One region of the Roseibium sp. SCP14 genome, then DNA from elsewhere that is predicted to be linked to it. Evidence: riboswitches for the same ligand, from Rfam matches in the RefSeq annotation. Region 1 holds a riboswitch; each other region holds the start of a gene.
The links. Region 1 has a riboswitch for cobalamin ahead of ABLQ08_RS18905 (energy-coupling factor ABC transporter permease). Riboswitches for the same ligand answer to the same signal wherever they lie in the genome.
Positions count from the first base shown of each region.

Region 2: another riboswitch for cobalamin. It lies ahead of ABLQ08_RS19780 (hypothetical protein); the one in region 1 lies ahead of ABLQ08_RS18905 (energy-coupling factor ABC transporter permease).
Region 3: another riboswitch for cobalamin. It lies ahead of cobU (bifunctional adenosylcobinamide kinase/adenosylcobinamide-phosphate guanylyltransferase); the one in region 1 lies ahead of ABLQ08_RS18905 (energy-coupling factor ABC transporter permease).

Region 1 covers NZ_JBDZYH010000004.1:409,852-413,828, reverse strand. Annotated here, with positions in the region: gene ABLQ08_RS18905 (energy-coupling factor ABC transporter permease) at 232-912, opposite strand; cobalamin riboswitch at 963-1,177, opposite strand; gene ABLQ08_RS18900 (hypothetical protein) at 1,632-1,862, shown strand; gene ABLQ08_RS18895 (substrate-binding periplasmic protein) at 2,266-3,045, shown strand; gene ABLQ08_RS18890 (NADP-dependent isocitrate dehydrogenase) at 3,227-3,977, shown strand, end outside.
Region 2 covers NZ_JBDZYH010000004.1:587,441-591,417, forward strand. Annotated here, with positions in the region: gene ABLQ08_RS19770 (S9 family peptidase) at 1-1,527, opposite strand, end outside; gene ABLQ08_RS19775 (nuclear transport factor 2 family protein) at 2,009-2,434, opposite strand; cobalamin riboswitch at 2,627-2,839, shown strand; gene ABLQ08_RS19780 (hypothetical protein) at 2,947-3,222, shown strand; gene ABLQ08_RS19785 (DUF1636 domain-containing protein) at 3,212-3,616, shown strand; gene ABLQ08_RS19790 (ABC transporter ATP-binding protein) at 3,613-3,977, shown strand, end outside.
Region 3 covers NZ_JBDZYH010000003.1:776,107-780,083, reverse strand. Annotated here, with positions in the region: gene ABLQ08_RS16160 (hypothetical protein) at 1-112, shown strand, start outside; gene ABLQ08_RS16155 (SOS response-associated peptidase) at 123-812, opposite strand; gene ABLQ08_RS16150 (FAD-dependent oxidoreductase) at 1,058-2,401, shown strand; cobalamin riboswitch at 2,453-2,665, shown strand; gene cobU (bifunctional adenosylcobinamide kinase/adenosylcobinamide-phosphate guanylyltransferase) at 2,699-3,250, shown strand; gene cobW (cobalamin biosynthesis protein CobW) at 3,247-3,977, shown strand, end outside.

The DNA.
Region 1 (3,977 bases):
CAACCGATAAGCTTCCCGAGCCAGCAAGCTTTGACCAACTGCTGCCATTGCCTGGAGGGTTTGTTCAATGGACTTCGTTGCAACCGGGCCGACCCAACCGGTGGCGGAAATGGATACCATCTCCGGATCGGCCTGTTTGCGCCCGGAAAATCATTTGCTTTCGCAATGCATTGCTCCAGCAAAAAGGGCGGCCAAATGGCCGCCCTTTCCTTACTTCGTTTCCCGAAAAACTCAGGCAGCAGCCTCATGCAGGCGGCTTTCGAAGGCGATTGTCTTGGTGAACGGAGCCATCGTCTTGGCTGCAGCCAGAACGGCAAGGTCCAAAAGCGGCTCAGCCACGACGACCAGCATGTAGGCAGCCCCGAAGGAACCGATGGAAGCCATGTTCTCAGCGCCAAAGCCCTGGCCGTAGAAGGCCCAAAAGGCCACCCAGGCAACGATGCCCCCCTGATAGGTCGTGGACAGAGCCAGCGCCTGTTTGTAGGACACGTCCACATAAGCGGTTTTTTCAGGGATGATCTTCTTGGCCAGCAAGCTGACGGCCCAGAGCGGAACGATCAACGTGGTGACGTTGATGCCGTATTGCGGCAGATCGAACGGCGCAAACAGAAAGCCCTGAAGACCCAGGCCAACAGCAAGGCCAATGGCAGCAGGACCAGCTCCGAACATCAGGAACAGGGTCGCGCCAAGAATGAAGTGTACTTCGGAAACGCCAACCGGGTAATGCGGCAGCACTTCAAAGAAGGCAAACACCAGAAGCGAGGTGATGACGGAACGCACAGCAAGGCTGGCAATGCCGCTCTTGCGTACCGTATCAAGTGCCATTTTTCCGAGAAGACCGAAGGAAGCCGCGGCTGTGCCGTAGCTGAGTACGATTTTTGCACCGTCCACGATGCCGGGTTCAATATGCATTTTTTCTCCTTTGCGCACCCTCCGTGCGCGTGCAGGTTACAAACTGGCTGATAAGGCCGTTTCGGATGGCAGGTTTCCTGGCTTACGGGTCCCGGCTCCGCCCGCCTTCCCGATCTCTCGCAAGATCAGTGGCTTTCGGGCTTTGCTCACCGTTCACAGTTGCGGGGGCAGCCACGGTTTTGGTCCCTGTTGGGTACGCCTCACCGTGTTCCCATTTCATCCGCCTCTTCAGTTGATTTGGCGAAACCATCGCATCGAATGAAATTGCCGTTTTTGCATAAGCACTGCAAGCACAATTTCGCCTTAAACCGTCTGAATGCGACACCGGGGTTCTTTTTCTACGCACCAGCACACTTGATCGTGGCGGCATTTTGCAAAACACGCTGATTGCAGGGGACCGGTGTCATTCATCACAAACCGTTCCGTCGAAAGAAAACAGACCATTTCTTTCTGAACATTCGACACGCATAGCGAGCACTTTCAAGAGCAAAACGAAGCCGAATGACGAACAAAAAACCTTGCTCAAGGCGATTGAAATCGGAAAATCTTAACGGACTCCAAAGGTAATTCTAACGCAATATCAATAACTCAACGGAGATTGTAGTATTCACGAGTTTTATTAAAATTTTCATCATTTAGGCTATTTAAGATATACACTTGCACAACTTGCCTTATATAGTAATCTTAAATAACTTTGAAACAGTTCGAGAGACTTCGCAATGCCTTATACGAAATTGGGAACGTTAATCGCTGGAATAGTATTTGTTCTCGGTTGCATTCAATTCGCAATTGGTTTCGGTGTTTCCGTGGGCCTTGTCTCTGAACCGCGCCCAGGCTTGTTTCTTGGAACGTCAACAAGCGCCGAAGCAATCGATAGCGGCATCCTGAAGATACTGGCTGCTGTTGCTTTCGGGGTCATTACCGAAATCAGCCAGTCGGTCGCCAAGTAAACTTTGAACGGGCGCCCAGATGCGCAAGTGCTGTTCCTGGGCGCCATTGATCCGGTATGAGAGCCGTTCATTCCGCGGCCTCCGTTGAATCTGCCGTCAAAGGTTCTCTGTGAAGGAATTGGGTCGGATCGCCCGATTTGGTGAAATTCAAGCAGTGTCCGTCTCTCATCCGGCTGTAACAAAAAAGCGGAACAGTCCTTAACATCACTCGTTTGCCCTATCTTCGAATGGGTTGCACCCATTCGCTCTGCATCAATGTGCGGAGAAGACAAGCTTGACCAGACGCAAGTTTCACGTCGTCGTTTTCTGATACCTTGAAGATACGAAATCGACATTTTCCTGAAGCAACAGAGGCTTCACTCTTGCTTGTCACAAATTTTGTTTCCGAATCTCGAGCGATAAATTGACTGCAACAGGTTTCAACTTTGCCCTTCGCAGCGTGCAGGCTGCCTTGTTTTGCCTTTCGCTTCTGCTCGTTCAAAGTCAGGCGGCGTTTGCCACCCCTGACCAAATCATCATCACCGGATTTGAAGCCCCGCCCTATTTTTACACCGATCAAACGGGAAACCCGACCGGACTGCTGGTCGAGCTGGTTCAGGAGGCTTCCAGAAAATCCGGCGTATCTGTCAAATTTGCAGTCACGAATTGGCCTCGCGCCCAACTTGAAACCCGGAATGGCGGTGCGGACCTGATATTCCCGGTCGTCCGCACACCAGAACGAGAATCCTGGCTGGAATATCCCCTCGCGCCTATCACACGGTTCGAGATGATGATTTTCTCAAATGGGAACCCCGAGTTTTCTTTCACCGGCAACGCCGATGAACTGCACGGTCTGCGTATCGGCAAGATCGCAAAGGGGCGCATGCATCCGAAGTTCCGCGCGCTGGAAGAAAGCGGCAAGGCATTGGTTGAACCACGAGACAATGTCGACCAACTCATAACTGCGGTCCATCATGGCCGCATTGATGCCTTCGTGGCCCCACGTCTCATGACACTCTGGACGATCGACAAGATGGGTATCGAAGACGTTCACCCTTTCGCAACCCCGATGGGTGTTTCGAACATCTATCTGGCCCTTTCCAAGAAGAGCAAAAAACGTCTTGCCTGGGAGAAGCTAAGCAAGGCCTTGCCAAACCTGGAAATCAGGAAATCTCGGTTTCTCGCCGCGCTGGCTGACAGGTAATGTCTCTTTCCGGCCGCCGCCGCAACGCGGTCCTGCCCCCATCACATACTCCTCAAAAGCAGTTCTTGCCTCACTGCGACGAATTGTATACAAGCGCACACAATTGATTTCCGGTACAACTGAAACCAGTGAAATTCTCTCGCTGCTCCCAGCTCCATAAATTCGCAAGGCAGATCGCACCATGGCAAAGATCAAAGTCGACAATCCTGTAGTTGAACTCGATGGCGATGAAATGACTCGCATCATCTGGCAGTTCATCAAGGACAAGCTGATCCACCCCTATCTCGATATCGACCTCCTGTACTACGATCTCTCGATCCAGAAGCGTGACGAAACCGACGACCAGATCACTGTCGACGCTGCCAATGCAATCAAGGAACATGGGGTTGGCATCAAGTGCGCGACCATCACACCGGATGAAGCCCGCGTCGAGGAATTCGGCCTGAAGCGCATGTATCGCTCACCCAACGGCACCATCCGCAACATCCTTGGTGGCGTCATCTTCCGCGAACCGATCATCATGCAGAACGTGCCTCGCCTGGTACCGGGCTGGACACAGCCGATCATTGTGGGTCGCCATGCGTTCGGTGATCAGTACCGCGCCACCGACTTCACCTTCCCCGGCAAAGGCAAGCTGACCATCAAGTTCGTGGGTGACGATGGCACCGTCATCGAACGCGATGTCTACGATGCGCCTTCTGCCGGCGTTGCAATGGCAATGTACAATCTTGATGACTCCATTCGCGACTTTGCCCGCGCTTCCTTGAACTACGCCCTGCAGCGCAAGGTGCCCTGCTACCTGTCGACCAAGAACACGATCCTGAAAGCCTATGACGGCCGCTTCAAGGATCTGTTCCAGGAAATCTATGAGGCCGAGTTCAAGGAGAAATTCGCGGACGCGGGTATCTGGTACGAGCACCGCCTGATCGATG
Region 2 (3,977 bases), 180 kb from region 1:
GTCCTTGTACCAGCGGAAACCCTTGTCCTTGCCACCCCGGATGTGAGCAATGGCATAGACGAAGCCGCGGTCCACCAAAGACAGGCAGTTGGTGTTGAAGCTCGCCGGAATGGTAATGCCGTAGGATCCGTAACCATAGAGCAGGAGCGGCGCAGAACCGTCCAGCTTGGTGTCCTTATGGTAGAGGAGAGACACCGGCACCGTTTCACCGTCTACTGCTGGAGCCATCAGTCTCCGGGTGACGTAGTCGGCCGCATCGTGCCCGGAAGGAACTTCCTGCTCTTTGCGCAACACTCTTTCGCGGGTTTCCACGTTGTAATCGAAGGTCTGCGACGGCGTCGTCATCGAGGAATAGGAGAACCGGATCGTGGTCGTGTCGAACTCGTAACCGCCACCCAGTCCGAGTGAATAGGCTTCTTCGTCAAAAGCAACGGAATGTTCGATATTGTCCGCGAGCCGGCGGATGACAATCCGGGGAAGGCCGTCTTCACGTTCCAGACGGGTCATGAAGGTCTTGTAGACGCAGTGCGAAAGGATCAGGCAACCGGGTTTGTGCGGTACCAGATCGGTCCAGAACTCCCGGCCCGGAGTGGCTTTGGGAGCTGTGACGATCTTGAAGTCTTCAGCATCACCAAGGTTGGTCAGGATGTAGAGCGTGTCGCCGTGATCCTCGATTGAATATTCAACGCCGGTATCGCGTGGGGCGATCAGAACCGGCGGAGTTTCCGGCTGGTCCGCCGGGATCATCCAGACTTCCGAGGTTTCGTGGTCGTGGATATCGATCACGATGGTCTCGCCGGACTGGGTCTTGCCAACCCCCATGAAGAAGCCGGCATCCTCTTCCTCGAATACCAGGACATCATTCGCAGGATCCGTCCCGATTTCGTGACGGAAGAGTTTGGACGGCCGGTGATTGTCATCGAGACGGACATAGAAAACGAATTTGCTATCGGCGGAAAAGACCCCGCCGCCGCCCGTATCTTCGACGCTGTAATCCAGATCATTGCCGCTAGAAACCTCACGCAGTCTCAGGGAGTAATATTCGGAACCCTTGTCGTCATACGCCCAGGCAAGCAGTTTGTGATCCGGGGATTGGCTGGCACCGCCGAGCTTGAAGTAGGCCTTGCCCTCAGCTTCGCTGTCACCGTGCAGGAGAATGGTCTCTTCACCGCCCTCACGTGGCGTGCGGAAGAAAATCGGTTGCTGGCCACCGGTTTCGTATTTCAGGCCGTAGGCATAGGGACCATCGGGAGAGGGAACGGAACTGTCATCTTCCTTGATCCGGCCACGCATCTCGGCAAAGAGCTTCTCCTGCAGCTCCCGGGTCGGTTCCATCTGTGCGTCCTGGTAGGCATTTTCCGCTTCCAGATAGGCACGAATATCGGCGTCGAGAACGGAAGGGTCCCGCATGACGTCCTGCCAATTGTCTGCGCGCAGCCAACCATAGTCGTCCTGTCGTGAAATGCCGTGGGTTTCAAGGGTCTCGGGGCGCGCTTCGGCGCGCGGGGGAAAAGCATCCTGTTTCATGATTTCCGAGGTAAGAATTTTGGCTGCTGAAGGCAAGGGTAGATCGCACGGAATTCAGCTGAAAGAACAATAAAACTACGTGAGGGCATTTTTGGTTTTACGCAGTCGGAATCGGTCGATTGCGAACCGCATTTTTGAAAATGCTGTCACGTAGAGAAATTGCTAAGTCACAAGGTTTTTCGGAATGTCGAACTGTCAGCTTACATCAGTCAGTACAAGCTGAGAAATCACCAGCAGCAAGAAGTTGAGCATCGGGACGGCTCAGACCCAACGTCCCGGCAGGACAACAAGCAGCGCGATTATTGGAAAAAAGTACAAACATGGGGGTATGGAGATGGAGGCGTGAAAGAGCACATCCAGTGCATCAGCGGATTGTAGAGTGTATCAATTTCTGTTTGAAATATTCACGAGATCCGCGGCGAAAGACAACGAACAAATTAGTCTCAAATGCCTCGGCAAGAGGACCCGGGATTGCCGGGCATCAGCTGCGGGATGCGAAGTCCGCGTCGCTCGGATCTCCCGGGGTCACGCTGTTCAAGTAGCCTTTCTTGATCCGCTTGCCGTCAAAGCGGAAGAAGGCAATCGCGCGGGTCTCGAAACGTTGACCTGACACCAGCGACTTGCCCCGTGTGTTGTGCATGCTGAAGAGCCTGTTACCATCCTCAGCCATCTCGACAAAATCCTGCTCCTCGACCTCCGCATCCTGGCGCATGCGGCCTATGCGACGTTGGAAAATGTCATGGGAGAGATGCCTGCCGTCGATCTCAGCTGAAAAATCAGGTGTGAAGTAGGTCTCCATGATCTGTTGGGCCGTGTGGTCATCTGAAAAAACCCAATCGGCCATGAAATCCTGAAAGACAGTCTGGAGCGGCCCGTTGAAGCTATATCTGTTCTGCTGACCTGGCATGTGACCCATGCTCCCCGATTGATGAGTGAGATCCCGGTTTGATTTGCTTCTCAGATGGTGCTTCCGGCGGACATGACGATCAAGTTAAAACGCGTTTAGTCAGGCGCAATCCTAAATTTCAGCATTGTCCCGGCGAATGTCGTGGCCCGGTAGATGGGTGTCGGTTTGCCGATTGACACATTCAGCAATTTGCGCCAATCAAAAAGGCATGGTTTTCGAATCCAAGTTCTGGATCGAAATTAAAAGGGAACACGGTGCGGCGTAGCCAACAGGCACCAAATCCGTGACTGCCCCCGCAACTGTGAACGGTGAGCGGACCTGAAAGCGCCACTGGGGAGACCCCGGGAAGGATCAGGCGAGCTGTGACCCGTAAGTCAGGAGACCTGCCATTTCATCTTCAACTTCAACCCGGGCGGGGTGTTCCGGAGGAGCGAGTGATATGGCTGACCAGCATCTGCTGACAAAGTTCGACATTCGGTTCTTCAGCATTCCGCGCAATCGCGGAGGGCGATATGAACCGGAAAATACAAAAAAGATCACTTCATACTCCTGTCTTTCTTGACAAGGCCAGCAGCGTCAGCGAGCGGGCTGCTCGTGCAATGTGCCCAAACGGGCGCGATACGATGGTTGCAAATCAGAGAATAGGTAATGTAATAACATTACAAGAATCGAATTTGCACGGAGATACCCCTTTGTCTGGCAAAAGCAGGGAGAGTGGAAATTTTCCAGGTCAGCGCTCACAGGTGCACAACCTCTTCTCGAAAAAAGGGGGCGCCGATGAGCATTGATCCTCACAGGATATTCGTGTGCACCTCCTGCCGTTACAGCGGGAGCGACTGCCGGCCGGGTTTTGAGTTGATCAGCAAATTGCAGGACGCCCTGAAACTGGCGGTACCGGTCGTGGGGGATGAGTTTGAAATTTCCGGCATTGCATGCATGGCCGGATGCTCACGTCCCTGTACGGTTGCGTTCCGGGCCAGCGACAAGGCGACGTATCTGTTCGGGGATATCGATCCGGATGAAGACATCGATGATCTTGTTGCCTTTGCCCGGCAATATCGTGACCTGGAAGACGGCTGGTGTTCGTCCGGTCAACGTCCGGGCAAACTGAAGCGCTCGGCATTGGCGCGCATACCGGCAGCGATGATCGTCACTGAAGCAAACAAGGCTGCTGTTTCATGAATGGTGTGTCGCTCTCGGTCCGAAAGGCGGGCTGGCAGGTGAGGCAGGGCGAAACGATCCTGCATCCGGTCAGTTTTGACCTTGAAGCCGGGAAGGTCCTCGGAATTGCCGGTGCCAATGGAGCCGGCAAATCCACGCTTTTGCGATTGCTCTACCGGTTCCACAAACCGAGTGAAGGCGCAATTTTTCTGGACGGCCACGACATCTGGAGGATGTCTTCGCGTGAAGCGGCAAGAAAGGTTGCCGCGGTCCTTCAGGAACAGCCTACGGATTTCGCCCTGTCTGTATACGAGATCGTCGCCCTCGGGCGTCGTCCGCATGGATCAGGCCTTGCAAGAAGCGGCAAAAGGGACGCGGAAAT
Region 3 (3,977 bases), on a different contig from region 1:
GAAATCGACCAAGCGGGACAGAGCTTATTGGAAAATACGCCAAAAAGGCACCTACACGACAAGCAAGGTCGTGATTACCAAGAGCGTTCCTCTTTTTGCAGCGGGTGATTGAGCGGGTTGCTTCAATCTGATCCTGGCTGCTTTGTCAAAGGTTCAATCAGACTCGGATCGTTTACGGTCTTTGAAGAATTCACCGCGCGCCCAACTCTATGGAAAGAAAACTCAGGTCCAAGATTGTGGCTGAGCAGGGCCTTGGCATCGATGACTGGCGTCTCTGGATCCAGCCAGGCGTCATATTCGGAATGCTCAAGCGCGATGGGCATGCGGTTGTGGATCCGGTTGATCGGTGCGACCGCGGCGGCGGTCAGGATCGCACAGGACGTGACTTCGAGCGTGCTGTTGTAGGCCCACAGCCCGGCAAAGGAGAATGGTGCCAAATCGGAAAGGTGGACAAACCAGGGATCCCGACCACCGTCTTCACCTTTCGTCCACTCGTACCAGCCATCGGCAGGTAAAAGGCAGCGCCCTGATTTGTAGGCATCTCGGAACGACGGCTTTTTCTCTGCGTCTTCAGAACGTGCATTGAACATCGGGTACTTGGATTGCACTTCCTTGGCCCAATGCGGAACCAGCCACCAGCGTCCGCCCGACACGGTCTGATTGCCGTCCCTGTCGAGGTTGATGAACAGCACTTCCTGTGTCGGAGCGATATTGTAGCGTGCGGCTGTATTTCGTTCCTTGAACTTGTCCGTCAGCCTGTACAATCTGACGATCTCCCGCCAGGGTCTGATCTGTGTGTAACGGCCGCACATGCTCGTCGTGCTCCCTGCTGCCAAACCAGATTAAAGGACAAACCGGGTTTCAATGAAAGTCTGTCTCAACCGGGTTTTGCGCGGAAGATCGAAGCTCGCTGAAGGGCAGTTAGGGGCGCACAGATTTCTCTCGGCCTTTGAACTGCTTCGGATTTTTCCGTTCCGTGGGCAGATCATCCTTGCGAGGTGGTCCGTGGCTTGACTGGTGCGGAAATGATAAGCTCCACCCAGAGTAGGAGGTCACGATGTCTTTGCAGCATGATGTTGTCATTGCCGGAAGCGGCCCTCTTGGAATTGCCACTGCACGCAGATTGGCCGAAAGAGGGGCAAAGGTTCTTGTACTTGAACAGGGAGAACCGATTTCGGAGCCGCCGGGATCGCATTACCGCAACTCGGAACGGTTCATCAGGCAACCGGACAGCTACCTCCCGGCTGCTACGCAATACCTGGAGTTTTTCGACGACAGCGTACCCCGCGACGCACTTCCCGGGGCCGCGGTCACGCGCACCGTCGGTGGCCAGGGAGTGATTTGGACGAACCTGTGCCCGCGCGGGGACGCGCTATGGCCCTTGATGAGCGAAGAGGTGTGGTCAGAGCGCTACCTGCTGGCGGAGAAGTATCTCGGTGTACAGGCCGACACTCTCGATCGTTCAGTCCGTCAGCAACGCATCGCGGCGGCGCTCAAACCTCGCGCCGAAGCCTCGGGTCGTGTTGTCTCAGCACTTCCTGTAGCCGGGCACTATCGGGATGACGGAAAGCTGCGATACACCGGATCAATCGACATTCTGGATGCAGATGCAGCGGCTGGTAAGAATGTGTCGATACGACGGGACCGGGTGGTTCGTGTTGTGCATGAGGGTCACAGGGTCAAGTGGCTGGAGACGGCATCCGGACGCATCGAGGCGGCGAGTTACGTGATTGCAGGTGGCGCAATCGCCACGCCCCAATTGTTGTTCCTGTCGGGCATTCGGCCAAAAGCACTGGGTCGGTATCTTTCCTATCATCCCTTGGCTGTGTGTCAGGTTGTTCTTGATCCCGAGTTCTGCCGTGCAGACGGTCAGACGGATATCGATCCGCGCATACAGGTTCGGCCAAGCGAAACCGCGCCCTGGTACACGCTGATCCTGCATGATGTTTCGCCATTCACCCCCGCCGGTGACGATGTCGAGATCGGATCAAACCGTCTGGTTGAGATCCAGTCAATCTGCCCGGTCGACAATGAAGAACACAAGCGGGCGATCTTCCACGAGGATGGACGCGTGACCTTCGATGTTCCGTTGTCGGCCGCTGATCTTGCCAGAATGACCGACGCGGAAAAGGAGGCTGAAGAACTAACGGATCTGATCGGACGCACCCGGGACGGGTGTTCGCTGACCTGGATGCCTTTTGGTTTTGCACACATGACGGGAACGACCCGCATGTCGAAAGATGACAACGGCACCGGTGTCAGCGATTACCAGGGTCGTGTGTGGGGCTATGACAACTTGTACCTTGCCACCAACGGACTGATACCGACGAGAATGGCCGTCAATCCGACACTGACAGGTGTCAGCCTCGCTATCCATGTCGCAGACCGGATCCAGGTTTAGTTTCCTTATAGATGAGCTGCTTCTGCCTTCTTGTTTCATCGCCACAATCCGGTTAGGAAGGGATTTGACGGTTCTGGAGACGGCTTTGCCGAATCCGGATGAAACGGGAATCCGGTAAGGGCATCGAGACCCTGATCCGGAGCTGCCCCCGCAACTGTGAGCGGTGAGCGCCTGCATAAGAGCCACTGGCCCTGTCCGGCCGGGAAGGAGTGCAGAACGCGATGAGCCGCGAGCCAGGAGACCGGCCGTCGCTGAAGCAACCTCAAGCGCTGTCGGGTGGACGGTCGGGAGAACAAGGTGACGGATAAGAACAGCCCGCGAGCAACGCTCGTTTTTGGCGGAGCCCGCTCCGGAAAAAGCCGTTTTGCAGAAACCCTTGCAGTTCGATCGGGCCTTGAAAAGGTCTATGTGGCAACCGGGGCCGCATTCGATGCTGAAATGGCTGAGCGGATCACGGCCCACAGGCAACAACGAGGCCCTGGCTGGGTAACCGTCGAAGAACAAATGGATCTCACTGCGGCGTTGGAGCGTGAATGTGCCCCTCAGCGGGTCGTTCTTGTGGATTGCCTGACGCTCTGGCTCTCGAACCTGACCTTCTCCGGAGGAGACATCGGCTTGGAAACGGACCGGCTCTGCGAAGCAATCCGGAACTTGCCAGGATCTTGTATCTTCGTTTCGAACGAGGTCGGGATGGGCATCGTGCCGGAGAACCGACTTTCCAGGTCGTTTCGCGATGCGCAGGGCCGACTTAATCAGGATATTGCGGAGGTTTGCAGTCAGGTGGTGTTTGTCGCCGCCGGGCAACCGCTGCTTTTGAAACCCAATACTCAACCGGAAATCAGATTATGACCACTTCTACCTTGCAGCCGGGCCAGAAAATTCCGGCAACGATCGTCACCGGGTTTCTGGGAGCAGGCAAGACGACACTCATTCGGAACCTTCTCCAGAACGCAAACGGCAAGCGTATTGCTCTGATCGTCAATGAGTTCGGTGACATGGGGTTCGACGGATCGCTTGTGAACGGCTGCGCGGATCCGGATTGCTCGGCTGAAGAAGTGGTGGAGCTGACCAATGGCTGCATCTGCTGCACGGTGGCTGACGATTTTCTGCCGACCATGGAAATGCTGCTCGCTCGCGATACGCCACCTGAGCATATTGTCATCGAGACTTCCGGTCTCGCATTGCCGCAACCGCTGGTTCGGGCGTTTTCCTGGCCGAGTGTAAAGCCGAAGGTCACCGTGGATGGGGTGGTGACTGTTCTGGACGCTGCTGCACTTGCCGAAGGCCGGATTGCACTGGACGAGGAGGCTCTCGAGGCGCAACGCGCTGCAGATGAAGCGCTGGATCACGAAAGTCCCGTAGAAGAACTGTTCCACGACCAGCTTCGCTGTGCCGATCTTGTTGTGTTGAACAAGGCCGACCTGGTGTCTTCAGATGCCTTGAGCGCCGTTCAGAGGAAAGTTTCGGAAGACGTCAGGCCAACAGTACATATCGTCTCGTCGGAAAAGGGAACGTTGCCGATTGAAGTTCTGCTTGGTCGGGAGGCCGCCGCAGAGGATGACATGGCGTCTCGCCA